2 regions of the Pilosibacter sp. NGB245 genome follow, and region 2 is predicted to be linked to the other one. Evidence: riboswitches for the same ligand, from Rfam matches in the RefSeq annotation. Region 2 holds a riboswitch; the other holds the start of a gene.

Region 1 (7,921 bases), 1.8 Mb from region 2:
TCCTTTTGCATCCGCCACAGTCATGTACTGTCTTCCTATCTCATCGAGGATCGCGCTCCTTGTCAGTCTCGCACAGACTCCGATGCTCGGGAGTGCCAGCGTGACCGCCGGAAGAATAAAGCCGGAGCCGTCGGAGATCCCGCTGCTCGGCAGGATCTTCCACTGTTCCGCAAAGATAAAGATCAGGACAATGGCGATCCAGAACCCCGGAACGGACAATGCAACCGTTGAAAATGTTCCCAGCACATGATCCGGCAGCCGGTCTTTTCCCACCGCCATCAGGACTCCGAATCCCACACCGAACACGATGGTCAGGATCATGCTGAAACCCGCAAGCTTCAATGAGATCGGGATCCGCTTTGCGAGCTGGTCCATGACACTTTTGTTCGTGAAAAAGGACCTGCCCAGATCGCCGTGAGCCAGGCCGTCGACCCAGTTAAAATACTGGACGACGGCAGGCTGGTCCAGCCCCATCTTTGCAGCCATGGCATCATATTCTTCCTGCGTGTAGGATTCGTTTCCGTTTGGATTTAACACCTGGTCCACCGGATCCCCCGGTGACATGATCCCAAGTGCAAATGCAATGATACTGATCCCGACGAGCACCGGCAAAAGCATCAGCATTTTTTTCAGGATGTACTTTAAAAGTGACATATTGATTATTTCACCCAGGAAATTGTCGGAAGTCCAACACCGAAGGTCTTTCCTGCATAGTGTGTGATCGCCTTGTTGTGGATGTTTACGTTGATCTGGTAGCAGATCGGAACGCACGCGCTGTCATCGAAGAGTTCCTGCTGGATCTCATCATAGATCTTGCTGCGCTCGCTCACATCAGCGATCGTCGGAGCTTTTGCGACAAGTTCATCGATCTTCTCGTTGTAGTAGTTGTAGTTTAATGTCGTGTTGCTGTTTCCTTCGCTTGCGAAGTACTGCTTAAATGTGGAAGTCGGATCCGCATTGTTGATACCGAATACAGTAAGTGTCATGTCGTAGGTGCCTTCCTGCTGTCTCTCTTTGTAGAGGGAGGAGTCCACGATCTCAATATTGATGTTGACGCCAAGCCCCGCGTAAACCTGCTTTAAGTATTCTGCAACAGCCTTGCAGTTGTAATCGGACGCGGTGCTGGAACGGATGATCATGGTCATGTCGGCCGTCTTGTCTCCGAGAACTTCTTTTGCGAGAGATTTTGCCTTCTCCATATCATAAGTTCCCTGGATGTCCAGATGGAAGGTGGACTGGGTGCTTAAGAAGGAGTATGCCGGCTGTAAAAGTCCTCCGTAGATCACACTGCAGATGCTGTCGCGGTCTGTCGCAAGGTTGAACGCCTCTCTCATGCGCTTATCCGCAAGGTACTCGTTTTTATCGTTGAACATGATGTACTCAGTCATATGGCTCGGAGTGCTGTCCATCTCAAAGTTGGAGTCTGTGTCGCAGAGATTCTTTGCAGCATCCATGGTGATCGCGCCGTTGTCTGCAAGTCCCATGACTTCGCCGGATTTTAACGCGGATACACGAGTCTCGGCATCCGGGATGCAGCGGATCTTGAAGGTCTTTACCTTGCCGTTCTCGCCATAATAGTTGTCATTTCTCTCAAGTGTCACATACTCGGACTCCACATGGTCAACGATCTTATATGGACCGGTTCCGATCGCATAGTCGGAGATCACACCTGTCTCCTCGTCGAAGCAGTTCGGGCTGTACATCGGGCTGCCATAGTCGGAAAGGACATACTCAAGTGTTGTGATCGGCTGTGTAAATGTGAACTTTACAGTGAAGTCGTCGACTTTCTCCATCTTGTCGAGATTCGGGAGAGATTTTTCGATGCTGAGTGTTGTGTATGTAGAATTGATCCCATGGCCCCAACGCTCAATGTTTTTCAGGCACACATCGGCATTAAACTGAACACCGTCTGTAAAATATGCGTCATCGCGCAGGCTGAAAGTCCACTCGGTACAGTCATCGTTGTGCTCCCAGGATTTTGCAAGCCACGGATCGATCACACCACCGTTGTTTGCTGTGAGAGCTTCCCATACATAAGCGCCTTCCCAGCAGTAATACGCATCGCCGCTTCCCTGCACAGCATCACGCGGAGTCGCGATGACAACCTCATCTGTCTCGTTTTTCTCTATGTCTTCCACTGCCTCTGCTGTGGCTTCTGTCTCTCCTGCAGCCGTTGTCTCCGCTGCAGCTCCTTCTGCTTTTGTCGTCTCAGCCGTGCTGTTATTCGCGCTGCTTCCGCATCCGGAAATTACGGATGCCGCCATTGCTGCCGCTAAGAGCAGACTTACATGTTTCTTCTTCATGTTGTCCTCCATGTTGTGTAAAGATTATAATGTTTTTTTGCAACTGTTCACCAGGCCTGCGCACTTGCTGCGCCGACTGTAATAACCCCATTGGTTTTAAAGCAAAAGTCCTATTGGTTCAGCCATCTGAAATACATTTTTTGCCCGTAATCATGAAAGTTCTGAACAGTTTCATTGTTTTTACAATTTCGGAGTTAGTATGGAGATGTTCCATCTGAGAATTTTTTCGAATACCGAATGCTTAAGCATCAGAAAAAGATGTCCGCTGGAATTAGCCGACATATAAACGGTACGATCAATGCCTCGTGATCTGGAATTTTTCTTCCTGTACCAGCATTCCGGCAGGTTTCCTGACTCACAGATCATCACACAAAGCCGCCTTCCCAAATATTTCAAAACAGTCCTGTCAGGCTGCTCCGTTTTTTCAGTGACCGCGCGTTCGCGCATGGCTTTGTATTCCCTGCTCACAGTGACGAGATCGCACAGGTCTTTCACCTGTTTCCCTTTTACCTGCTGTCCGCCCCCTTCAGGGCGGCAGCAGCACCGGATGCCTCTTCAATTGTTATGGGAGATATTTTAGCATCTTCGGGTTTATTATGCAAGGACCATTGAGACGTTTTTATAAACATTCACTATGATAAGCAGTTCCTTCCAGTGTTTTCCAGATCACTTTCCCATCCTGAAGGAGCATATAGCTATGTTCACTTTCCGCTTTCGGGATCGACACGGAACCCGGATTCAGGTACAGATTTCCATCCCCGAACGGTTCCCACGCCGGAATGTGCGTGTGGCCGTGGAGGAGAATGTCTCCCGGCTGGAGAGGCGGGAGCTGGTTCATATGAAAGTGATGGCCATGAGTAGCGTAGATCAGGCGGTCTGCCGCCGGAAATACCGCGTAATCCGCAAGGATCGGGAACTCCAGCACCATCTGGTCAACCTCCGTATCGCAGTTTCCGCGGACACAGAAGATTTTCGTTTTCTGCTCATTTAACATTTTGATGACTTCCTTCGGCGCATACTCTTTCGGAAGATCATTTCTCGGTCCATGGTACAAAATATCGCCCAAAAGCAACAGGCGGTCTGCCTGTTCCCGGTCAAATGCCTCCAGCATTTTCCGGCAATAGTATGCGGAGCCGTGGATGTCGGACGCGATCATAAGTTTTTTCATTCTCGGGGTTCCTTCTTTCTTTTAAGTCGAGCACACGTAAGGCTTGGCGTTTAATTCCTGTCAGCGCAAGCTGACAAATTTCTCTCAGAATTACTGCGCACCAGATAACTTTCTATGCCTGTCAAGAACATACACATGCTCTGTAACTGTCCTGTTCAGTAATTTCCACTCCAGGTTTTCATTCGTGTGATGATAGCTGAATCCGCATTTCTCCGCCACGCGCTTTGATTTTTCATTCCCATCAAAAAACGCATACCAGATCCGTTTTAATCCCAGATCCTCAAATCCATAACGGATCAGCTCCTGTACTGCCTCCGGGATGATTCCCTGTCCCCAGTACGGAACGCCGAGCCAGCAGCCAATCTCACCTTCATCTTCCGGAAGCTTTAAATTGCTGGCAGCTCCCACAGTTAATCCCGCGCAGCCGACCGGTTTTCCGGAAGCTTTTAATACGACCGCATACGTTCCATCGGCCGACAATACGTTTTTAATCGTCTCTCTGCTGTTCTCCACACTCGTGTGTACCGGCCAGCCGGCAGATGGACCGACCTGCGGGTCTTTCGCGCATTCATAGCAGCTCTCTGCATCGCTCTCCTGCCATGGTCTTAAAATCAGTCGTTTTGTCTGTAATTCCATCTTTATTTACCTCTCTTCCATTTTCTTATACAGGTGATTCTCCGTTAATACTACCAGATCACCTTCATCAATCCCCTGCTCATAAAGCCAGTCATCTTCCTGACGGATCATCCGCTCGCTTTCCTTAGCGTCTTTCAGCCGGACGAGAACGGTTTTCTTTGCCCCTGCAGAGCGTTCCTCACAGCCGTAATCATCTTCCTGGATCTGGAGAATAATGTATTCCTGTTCCATTTTATATCCCTTCGATTTTTCAATTTCCTCTACCGTTGTTGCAAATTTTGCAACCGCTGAACTTTTAGTTAATTCTTGTCAGCAAGACGTGATATCTTTTTTAGTTAATAATGCTACCGTCTCTACATGCCCTGACATTCCGAACATGTCAACGGTTCTGACGCGTTTTACAGCGTAACCGTTCTCCCCGAGATATTTCACATCTCTTGCCAACGTCGAGGAATCACAGCTCACATAAACGACCTTCTCCGGTGCCATCTTTACGATCGTCTCGAGGCAGAGCTCATCACATCCCTTTCTTGGCGGATCGACAACAATCACATCGGCTTTGATGTGGTTCTTTTCGTACTGTTCCGGGAGGACTTCTTCGGCTTTTCCGACGAAGAATTCTACGTTATCGAGGCCGTTGCGCTTCGCATTCTCTCTCGCGTCCTCGATGGCCGCCGGGATGATCTCGACGCCGCAGACTTTCCCCGCCTTCTGTGCAAGGAAGGATGATATCGTTCCGATTCCACAGTAAAGATCCCAGACGGTCTCGCCGCCGTTTAAATCAGCGAATTCCAGTGCTGTTCCGTAGAGACGTTCTGTCTGGACCGGGTTTACCTGATAGAACGATAGCGGAGAGATCCGATATTCGATGTTTCCGATCTTATCCGTGATATAACCCGGCCCGTAGAGATTTTTGATCTCGGTTCCCAGGATCACGTTTGTCTTTTCCATATTGAAGGACAGGGAGATACTGTCCGCGCCGACTTCACGCATCCGCTCGGTAAACTCTTTCTCATGGGGCAGTTTCTTTCCGTTGATCACGAGACATACCATATGTTCACCGCTGGCGAAACCTTTTCTTAAGAGAACATGGCGCACAAGTCCCTTGTGGTTTGCCTCATCATAAGGTTCCACACCAAAATCTTCCATGAATTTCAGCACTGCCGCCAGATAATCCTTATTTTCTCCGCAGCCAAGCAGGCAGTCCAGCTCCGGTACCGGGATCAGGGAGTGGGTCCGTCCGGCAAAGAATCCGGCCGTTGGTTTTCCGTCTTTTCCGCGGCCGATCGGATACTGCGCTTTGTTGCGGTATCTCCACGGGTCTTCCATTCCGATGATCGGTTCCATGATGACTGCGTCCGGCACTCCCGCTGCCTGTTCCGCCTCTTCCGGCAGGAACAGGTTTTCCATGCCGCCGATGCGTTTTAAATGATTGTATACTTTCTTTTCCTTGAATTTTAACTGTTCTTTATAGTCCAGTTCCTGAAGCTGGCATCCGCCGCAAGCTCTCGCCACCGGACATTTCGCCTCCACGCGGCCTTTTGCCGGGGTGATGACGCGCACGAGGCGGGCAAAGCCGTAATTTTTTTTCATTTTCATGGCTGACGCCTCGATCGTATCCCCGATCAGGGCGTCCTTCACGAACCAGATATATCCGTCCACGCGGCCGATACCTGCACCGTCCTCTCCCATGTCCTCGATGGTCACTGTAAATTTATCGTTCTTCTTGATTTCCATAATTCGTTCCTTCTATATAAATATTCTTGTTGTACATTTTTATCGCTGAGCCCACTCTGTCCTTTCACCTCACTAAGCCAAACTAATAGCGTACATCCCGTACTGAGAATATACCGAATACACAAAATACAGAACAGACCTAAAAATGAGTCTCAATGCTCAGTTTTTCTTAAGTATACAAGAACTACTCCCGCATTTGCAACCCCCATCATATAAACGAATGTGAAAATCTCTGCTCTATACCGCATACAGGCAAAACGACAGCGAAAAATGAATCCGATCCGCACTTTCAAATGAGTCACATTTTTGCGTCAATACAAAAACCGGCTCCCCGCGCCCCGAAAACTCCCATTCAGAAGTCTCCGGAACCGGAAAACCGGTTTTCGAATATCAACCCTATAAGTTAAGCATTATGTAAACCGCAATGTCAAACAGGTATTCGCAATCCACTTTGCGGCTTATCTGGTTCGCTTATGCTCTCGCCTCAGAACCTGCCTTCTTGTTTAACAGTTCCTTACCGGATGTGACAACGATGATCACGCCGAGAACCATAAGCAGGATTGCAACGATGAGCTGAAGTCCCTCAACCATAAATACTGCAGTACCTGCGCTGAATGCGCCTACAAGAGCGATGGTTCTCTGAACCAGTGCTGTGAAGGTTACGCAGAGCATGATCACGCACGGTACGATCAGGGTCTTGTTCTGTCTGCCTGTTACTTTTAAGAATACGCAGAGAGTGATCAGAACAAGTGCGCTTAACAGCTGGTTTGCGCTTCCGAATAACGGCCAGATGTTGGAGTAGCCGACTCTTGTGAGGACATAGCCAAATGCAAGTGTGATAACTGTGGATACATACTTGTTGCAGAGGAATTTTCTCCAGCCCTCTGCGTGCTCCATATCGTCTACGGAGAAGAGTTCCTGGAAGGACATACGACCGATACGTGCTACTGCATCAAGGCTTGTAAGAGCAAGTGCAGATACACACATAGTCATGAAGCACTGTGCGATGTAGATCGGAAGACCGAACATCTCAAGAAGTCCTGCAACACCTGCAGAGAAGATCTGGAACGGAGTTCCTGCAGCTGCAGTACCGTCAGCAGCTGCAGCTGCGCCTGCTACGCAGAGTGCAAGTACGGCTAAGAGGCTCTCAAGAACCATAGCGCCGTAGCCAACTTTTAACATATCTTTCTCGTTCTCAACGGTCTTGGAGGAAGTACCGGAGGAAACAAGGCTGTGGAAACCGGAAACGGCTCCGCATGCTACGGTTACGAAAAGGATCGGGAACATGTTTCCAAGCTTCTCATTTGTAAAACCTGTGTACATCGGAAGGTTCATGTTCGGATGAGCAACAACGATACCGACAACAGCACCAAGGATCATGCCTGCGAACATGAAAGTTGTCATGTAGTCACGCGGCTGTTTTAAGAGCCACATCGGAAGGACAGATGCAAAGAAGATGTAAGCGAATGTAAATCCGGTCCATGCTTCCTTACCGCCGATCAGTGGGAATGCCATACCGATCGCAAGAGATGCAACTGTGCAGGCAAGTCCTACAAAGAACTCGCTCTTTCCTTCCAGGTTGAGCTTCTTCTGAAGAACGCCGAAGAACATTGCAAATACGATGAATGCGATGGAGATGGAACCTGCAGCTCCGTTTGTCTGGGCTGCTGCCGCAAGCTCTGTAACGCCGTCCTTAACGGTGTAAGCGTTGAATGTGCCTGCAACCATATCTGCGAAAGCAGCGATTACGATCAAAGTGAAGAGCCAGCAGAAGATCAGGAATAATCTCTTACCTGTCTTACCGATGTACTTCTCGATCAGGAGTCCCATGGACTTACCTTCGTTCTTTACGCTTGCGTAAAGAGCGCCGAAGTCTGTGACCGCTCCGAAGAAGATACCGCCGACAAGGATCCAGAGAAGAACCGGGACCCAGCCGAATGCAGCCGCCTGGATAGCGCCCGTTACAGGGCCGGCACCTGCGATAGAAGAAAACTGGTGTGAGAAAACGATCCAGCCGTTTGTAGGTACATAATCCTGTCCATCTTCATGTGTATAGGCAGGTGTCTTTGCCTTCGGG
Region 2 (7,921 bases):
CGTTGTTCTCGACGGAACGACAGGACAGAACGCTCTGGTCCAGGCCCGCCAGTTCATGGAAGCTGCCGACATTACGGGCATCATCCTCACAAAGCTCGACGGGACCGCAAAAGGCGGTATCGCGGTTGCAATCCAGTCGGAACTTGGGATCCCGGTCAAATATGTCGGTGTCGGGGAGAAGATCGACGACCTTCAGAAATTTAATTCCGAAGACTTCGTAAACGCATTGTTTGCGAAACAGCCGGAATGACCGATGCATTTCAGGCAGAAAACAGCCAGATGAATGCCGGTATAGCAGACAACTATGGGAAAGACAGAAAAATGTTCCACCGATGAGATCGATCAGGAATGAATATGAAGGAGAATACAAATGGAAATGCAGGAACTTTCACTCGAAAAATTTGAAGAAGCATCTGAGATCGTAAAAAAGGTCACTCAGGAGACAAAACTGATCTACAGTGAATATTTTTCTGAGCGCTACGGGAACAAGATCTACTTTAAACCGGAAAACATGCAGCGCACCGGTGCATACAAAGTGCGCGGCGCTTATTATAAGATCAGCCAGCTCTCACCGGAAGAGCGTTCCCGCGGTCTGATCACCGCATCTGCCGGAAACCATGCCCAGGGCGTTGCCTATGCCGCAAAACTTGCCGGTGTGAAAGCAACCGTCGTTATGCCGGTGACAACACCGCTCATCAAGGTAAACCGCACAAAATCCTACGGTGCCGACGTTGTCCTCTACGGAAATGTCTTCGATGAGGCATGTGCCCATGCATACGAGCTTGCAGACGAGCACGGATATACCTTTGTTCACCCGTTCAATGATCTGGAAGTTGCGACCGGCCAGGGCAGCATTGCGATGGAGATCATCAAAGAACTCCCGACTGTGGATTACATTCTCGTTCCGGTAGGCGGAGGCGGACTCTGTACAGGCGTCTCCACACTCGCAAAACTCTTAAATCCGAAGATCAAGGTCATCGCTGTTGAGCCGACAGGAGCTGCCTGCTTAAAGGCATCCCTAGAGGCCGGAGAGGTAACCACCGTCTCCAAGATCAACACGATCGCGGACGGTACCGCTGTCCAGACGCCGGGCGACAAGCTCTTCCCGTATCTTCAGGCAAACGTGGATCAGGTCATCACAGTGGACGACTCCGAACTGACTCTTTCTTTCCTCGATATGGCAGAGAATCATAAGATGATCGTCGAGAACTCCGGTCTTTTGACCGTTGCGGCTTTAAAGCATCTTGACTTCAAAGGCAAAAAAGTCGTATCCGTTTTAAGCGGCGGAAACATGGATGTCTTAACGATGGCGACAGTTGTCCAGAACGGACTGATGCAGAGAGACCGTATCTTCACGGTAAGCGTGATGCTTCCGGATAAGCCTGGCCAGCTGGCAGCTGTTTCTGCACTGATCGCAAAAGAGCAGGGCAACGTGATCAAGCTCGAGCACAACGTATTCGCAAATGTAAACCGCGCAGCGGGTGTGGAACTTACGATCACATTAGAGTCCTTCGGAACTGAGCACAAGGATCAGATCATCAAGGCTCTGGAAACAGCGGGCTACTGCCCGGTAATCTCCAAGACTTCCGGAATTTATATGTAATGATACCAGGGATTCTCCCGCCTCTGCGGGAGGTGTGATGAACGGACCGCCGGTCATGGAACGCGGTCAGGCATATATCAATTTGTCAAACTTCGTGAAATGCCCGACGGTCTGCTGAATAAGGGGAAAATGTATGTACAGAAGCGAAACTCATACTGCTCTCAGCAAGAATATCCTGTATTTTCTCCGCTGGACCGCGATTTCTATTGTAATGGGAACCGTCTGCGGTCTCATCGGGACCGTTTTCGGATACGGGGTCATCTACGCTCAGCGGCTGTTTAAAACTTACAGCTTTATGCTGTATCTCATGCCCGTGGCAGGTGTTCTGATCGTCCTTCTTCACCAGATGTTCCACGAGATCGGAAACCGCGGGACGAACCTGATCCTGGAGTCGATCTCATCCAACGAGAAGATCCATATGACGACCCTGCCGTGTATCTTTGTCTCCACGATCTTAAGCCAGGCGGTCGGCGCGTCTGCCGGCAAAGAGGGAGCTGCCTTACAGATCGGCGGCTGCATCGGAAATTATCTCGGGGATCTCTTCCATATGGATGAGAGGGACAAAAAAGTCATGATCATGAGCGGCATGAGCGGCTGTTTCGGGGCGATCTTTGGGACGCCTCTGGCTGCCGCCATGTTCGGAATCGAGGTCATCAGCATCGGTGTCGCTTATTACGCGGCTCTCGTGCCGTGTGTCTTTGCCTCCTTCATCGGTGCCCAGATTTCCGGTGCGCTCGGACTTCACGGGGAAGCGTTCCAGATCCTCCATGTTCCGGAATTTTCCCTTGTACCGGCGCTCTACACCGTCGGACTCGGACTGGCCTGTGCGCTTTTAAGCGTCTGCTTCTGCATCCTGCTCCATGAGACCCAGCATCTCTACAAGAAAAAGATCGACAACGTTTATCTGCGCATTCTTGTGGCAGCAGTACTTTCCATCGGACTCGCGCTGGTGTTCGGCAGGGATTACTGCGGAGCCGGATTTAATCTTGTGGAACAGGCGGTGGAAGGAGATGCCGGATACCTGGCGTTCTTCTTCAAGATGGTCTTCACGGCGGTGGCCCTCGGCGGCGGCTTTAAGGGCGGAGAGATCGTTCCCACACTGGCAGTGGGATCCACATTCGGGTGCACGTTCGGACTGCTCACAGGCTTTGAACCGTCCCTGTGTGCGGCAGCAGGCATGCTCGCCACCTTCGTCGGCGTCACAAACTGCCCGATCGCGACCATGTTCCTCGGCTTCGAGCTCTTCGGCTTTGAGGCGATGCCGTATTTTGCGGTTGCCGTTGCCATCAGCTTCACACTGTCGGGATATTACGGGCTCTACAGCAGCCAGAAGTTCACATATTCAAAGACAAAGACCGAGTTCATCAACCGGAAAGCCCACTGATCAAGGTCCGGTTCCGGGGATTCAGTTAGAAAAAATGATCAAAAGCAATCGGATATTTCGGAAAATATTTGCAGAACCCGATGACCGGGGATTTTCAGATCGGAAATCCCGCAGGGTATCCATTGATCGGGACCGGATGTGAATATTGTCGGGATATCCGGTTGCTTTTTTACTGCCAAGGTGTTATGATAAATGACACAGGTCTATTTACATGCGGTGCTGTCACAGACCGCCGGAGGATGGTTGTACGATATCCCAAACGGCGATCTCTGAGAGTTAAAAGGGAAACAGGTCAGACGCCTGTGCGAGCCCGTCACTGTAGATCCGGAGTGCATGAATATTGTCCGTGTTATGCGGACAGTCACTGGCGAAACCTGCCGGGAAGGCGTTTCATGCATGATGATGGATGAGCCAGGAAACCTGCCGGATGTTCGTTTGGAGGGGAAAAACCAGCCGGGGACCTTAAAAAATCATTTTTCAAGCGAGGAGAAGAGTAAATGAGAAAAGCAAACATCTACGCCGTTATGACAGCGGCAGCCGTATCCATGGCGATCCTTTCCGGATGCTCCGGAAGCCAGACAGCAGCGACAACAGCTGCGGAGACCACAACCGTTGCAGAGACAACAGCTGAGGAGACTACAGCCGCAGAGACAGCAGCTGCAGAAGAGGACGAGGAAAACTACAATACAGGAGACGCTTCCATGGATAACACAAGAAATCAGGATGAGATCGGCGAGAAAGAACTTCTTGTTGTGAGCTTTGGTACAAGCTACAATGACAGCAGAAGACTGACAGTCGGCGCGATCGAGAATGCGATCGAAAATGCACTCCCGGATTACTCCGTAAGAAGAGGTTTCACAAGCCAGATCATCATTGACCATGTAAAAAAGAGAGACAATGTTTCGATCGATAACGTGACAGAGGCTTTAAACCGCGCTGTTGACAACGGTGTCAAGACTCTCGTTGTACAGCCGACCCACCTTATGAACGGTCTTGAGTACACAGATCTTGTAAACGAGTTAGCTGATAATTCCGACGCTTTCGAGCAGGTTGCTGTCGGTGAGCCGCTCTTAACTTCTGATGATGACTTCAAGGCAGTGATCTCCGCGATCACAGACGCAACAAAAGAGTACGATGACGGTGAGACCGCGATCTGCTTCATGGGTCACGGCACAGAGGCTGATTCCAACGCCGTTTACCAGAAAATGCAGGATATGTTAAAGGAAGAGGGCTTTGACAACTACTATGTAGGTACCGTTGAGGCAACTCCGTCCTGTGAAGATGTCATCAATCAGGTAAAGGAAGGTTCCTACAAGAAAGTTGTTCTTGAGCCGCTTATGATCGTAGCAGGTGACCACGCAAACAACGATATGGCCGGTGACGACGATGACTCCTGGAAGAGCCAGTTTGAGGCTGCAGGCTATGAGGTAACCTGCCTTGTAAGAGGTCTTGGTGAGCTTGAGCCGATCCAGCAGCTCTTCGTACAGCATGCCCAGGCTGCAGTGGACAGTCTCGCAAAATAAGAATGTTTAGATATGGGCGGTCGAGGATTCGGCCGCCTTTTTATATAACCGGAGGTGCACTTGCGGGAAACTCCAGCCTGCGAAAGGAACTTCAGGAAACCGTCCAGGATGCCCCGATGATTTCCGGTTACAAAAGGAGAGAAAACTTTATGCGTAAATTAAAACAATTTTCATTAGCACTCGCAGTTGTCTGCGCTCTGTCCACAGCCTGCGGACAGTCCGGGTCGGCAGAAACGACAGCTGCTTCTGCAGAGACCACGGCGGAAACAACAGCGGAAACTGCTTCGGCCGATGAGACAAAGGCAGCCGTTGCTTCCGGCGAGGAGACTGCCGCAGAACAGACACTTGACACGACGGGACTCGTCCCGGTATCTGCAGAGGATCTGAAAGAGGGAACCTACGAGATTTCCGTGGAGTCCAGCTCTTCCATGTTTAAGATCACATCCTGTACGCTGACAGTCAAAGACGGCGCCATGACCGCGAAAATGACGATGGGCGGGACCGGATACCTGTATGTCTATATGGGAACCGGAGAGGAGGCTGCAAAGACCGCGGAGACAGACCGGATTCCTTTCGAGGAGAATTCTGACGGAACACACAGCTTTACTGTTCCGGTCAAGGCCTTAAATGAGGTGCTTCCGTGCGCTGCATTCAGCAAGAAAAAAGAGAAATGGTATGACAGGGAGCTTGTCTTTGAGGCATCCGGGATCCCGGCAGACGCGCTTCTCAATTCTTCCTTAAAAACCGTCCAGGATCTCTCCCTTGCGGATGGAACTTACACCGCGGAAGTCTCCCTGAGCGGCGGATCCGGACGTGCATCCGTGGAATCTCCGGCTGTGATCGAGATCAAAGACGGAAAAGCGGAGGCGACGATCATCTGGAGCAGCTCCAATTATGACTATGTGCGGGTAGAGGAAGAGAAATTCCTCCCGGTTAATACAGAGGGAAACTCCACATTTGTGATCCCGGTAGCTGGATTTGACAGCCCGCTTACGATCTTTGCGGATACAACTGCCATGAGCACGCCTCATGAGATCGAGTATACGCTGACCTTTGATTCCAGTACCCTGGCGGAGCAGAAACAGTAAATATGGAAAGAAGACAAATTGATCCCAGGAAGCAGAAAAGAAGGACGCGGGTGCGTTATACACTTTTTAGATCTGTTCTGGCTGCGGCAATCCTCATGACTGCTGCGTTTGCCTGCTCCGGCTGTTCGAAAAAAACGGAACCCGGGACGGCCGCGCCGTCTACAGGGGAAAACCACACGACCGCTTCCGTGGATGGCAGTGAGGAAAATCTTCAGGCTCAGCAAAACAAAGATCTGCCGGTTCTTAACTGGGAGGAGATGTCCCCGACAGGCTCCATGGATCTTCTCTACGCCGACCAGTTTTCAGCAGACTATTATGAGGACGGCATCGCCCTCATCACCATCGGGGATGCGGATCAGTTTCTCCTGCTGCCGGAAGGTGTGTCCGCGCCTGACGGACTTCCGGCTTCGATCACGGTCCTTCATAAACCGGTAAAAAATATCTATCTTGTGGCGACCTCCGCCATGGATGATTTTATCCGCCTGGATGCCCTGGATTCCATTGCACTTTCCGGGACAAAGGAGACCGGATGGTACCTTCCGGAGGCGAAAACTGCGATGGAAGAGGGAAAGATTGCCTATGCAGGAAAGTACAGCGCACCGGATTACGAAACGATCGTAAGCAGCTCCTGTGAGCTTGCAGTGGAATCCACGATGATCTACCATACCCCGGAGGTCAAGGAACAGCTGGAACGCCTCGGGATCCCGGTCCTCGTGGAGCGGTCCAGCTATGAGAGTCATCCGCTCGGGAGAATGGAGTGGATCCGCCTCTATGGTCTTCTGACGGGAAAAGAGGAGGAGGCCGATCAGATCTTTCAGGAAAATATGAATGCTCTGTCGGATGTCCTCGCCATGAAACCGTCCGGAAAGACAGCTGCATTTTTCTATGTGACAAATTCCGGAAGCGTCAATGTCCGGAAGAACGGGGATTATATCGCGAAGATGATCGATATCGCCGGAGGAACGTATGTGCCGGAAAATGCCGGGACCGGTGAGAATGCGCTTTCCACGATGAACATGGATTTTGAGTCTTTCTATGCCGCCGCAAAAGACGCGGATGTCCTGATCTACAACAGCACGATCGACGGGGAACTTACCACGATCGACGAACTGTGTGCAAAAAACCAGCTCTTTGCGGATTTCAAGGCGGTGAAAGAGGGCAATGTCTGGTGTACCGGGAAAAACATGTTCCAGGAGACCATGGGGCTCGGGGACATGATCCGGGACATGAATGCAGTGTTCTCCGGAAACCGGGAGTATGCGTTCACGTATCTGCACCAGCTGAAATAAAAAACAACGTAACTGTTCAGTACCCTCACAGTTACGAGCAAAAATCCATTCCAAATCGGCTTCGCTGATGGGATTTTTGCCTTCAAGCCTGTGTTTTATTACGGTCAGCGCAGCAAGTGCGCTGACCTATTGAATAGTTACAAAACAGCTTAAAAACCGCGGTCGATGAAAGGAGACATGGAAGCTATGGAAGTTCAGACAAAGCGGATCATCCGCGCCTATCTGCTCCTGATCGTGCTGCTCGGAGGACTCGGCTTTTTGAGCCTGGCGGTCGGCAGCGTGCGGGTATCGGCAGCAGATCTCCTCGCGGCCCTGACGGCGAAAGAGGGGACCGATATGGTCCGGCATATCCTCTTTGATATCCGGCTTCCGAGAATGCTCGCTGCCCTGACCCTCGGCGGAGCACTCTCCGTATCCGGTTTTCTCTTACAGACATTTTTCTCAAATCCGATCGCAGGACCTTTCGTCCTCGGGATCTCGTCCGGAGCAAAGCTTGTCGTATCGGTCTTTATGGTCGTGTTCCTCGGACAGGGACTGATCATGAATTCCTGGACCATGATCCTTGCGGCATTTCTCGGCGCCATGGTGTCCATGGGCTTTGTCCTGACGGTCTCAAAAAAGATCCCTCAGATGTCCATGTTAGTGGTCAGCGGCATTATGATCGGCTATATCTGTTCTGCGGCCACGGATTTTATCGTGACGTTCGCGGATGATTCGAATATCGTAAATCTCCACAACTGGTCCATGGGAAGCTTTTCCGGGATCTCGATGGATGGGGTGAAGATCAGCTCCCTTGTAGTCACAGCGGCGTTTCTTGGTTCCATGCTGCTCTCAAAAGCCATGGGAGCTTACCAGCTGGGAGAAGTCTACGCGAGAAACATGGGAGTCAATATCAGACGGTTCCGGATCGAACTGATCCTTTTGTCCAGCATCCTCTCAGCCACAGTGACTGCGTTTGCCGGTCCGGTCTCATTCGTCGGGATCGCGGTGCCCCATGTGATCCGGCAGCTTTTTAAGACCGCGAAGCCGATCAT

What was found. Region 2 has a riboswitch for cobalamin ahead of ACXMYH_RS08530 (sirohydrochlorin cobaltochelatase). Riboswitches for the same ligand answer to the same signal wherever they lie in the genome.
Region 1: another riboswitch for cobalamin. It lies ahead of ACXMYH_RS00610 (ABC transporter substrate-binding protein); the one in region 2 lies ahead of ACXMYH_RS08530 (sirohydrochlorin cobaltochelatase).

Annotation. Positions count from the first base shown of each region.
Region 1 covers NZ_CM171584.1:131,896-139,816, reverse strand. Annotated here, with positions in the region: gene ACXMYH_RS00615 (ABC transporter permease) at 1-654, opposite strand, end outside; gene ACXMYH_RS00610 (ABC transporter substrate-binding protein) at 660-2,303, opposite strand; cobalamin riboswitch at 2,627-2,866, opposite strand; gene yfcE (phosphodiesterase) at 2,923-3,471, opposite strand; gene ACXMYH_RS00600 (GNAT family N-acetyltransferase) at 3,562-4,107, opposite strand; gene ACXMYH_RS00595 (hypothetical protein) at 4,114-4,338, opposite strand; gene rlmD (23S rRNA (uracil(1939)-C(5))-methyltransferase RlmD) at 4,417-5,844, opposite strand; gene ACXMYH_RS00585 (carbon starvation CstA family protein) at 6,316-7,921, opposite strand, start outside.
Region 2 covers NZ_CM171584.1:1,902,083-1,910,003, reverse strand. Annotated here, with positions in the region: gene ftsY (signal recognition particle-docking protein FtsY) at 1-250, shown strand, start outside; gene ilvA (threonine ammonia-lyase) at 371-1,603, shown strand; gene ACXMYH_RS08535 (chloride channel protein) at 1,737-2,987, shown strand; cobalamin riboswitch at 3,231-3,429, shown strand; gene ACXMYH_RS08530 (sirohydrochlorin cobaltochelatase) at 3,485-4,510, shown strand; gene ACXMYH_RS08525 (hypothetical protein) at 4,660-5,598, shown strand; gene ACXMYH_RS08520 (ABC transporter substrate-binding protein) at 5,649-6,887, shown strand; gene ACXMYH_RS08515 (FecCD family ABC transporter permease) at 7,074-7,921, shown strand, end outside.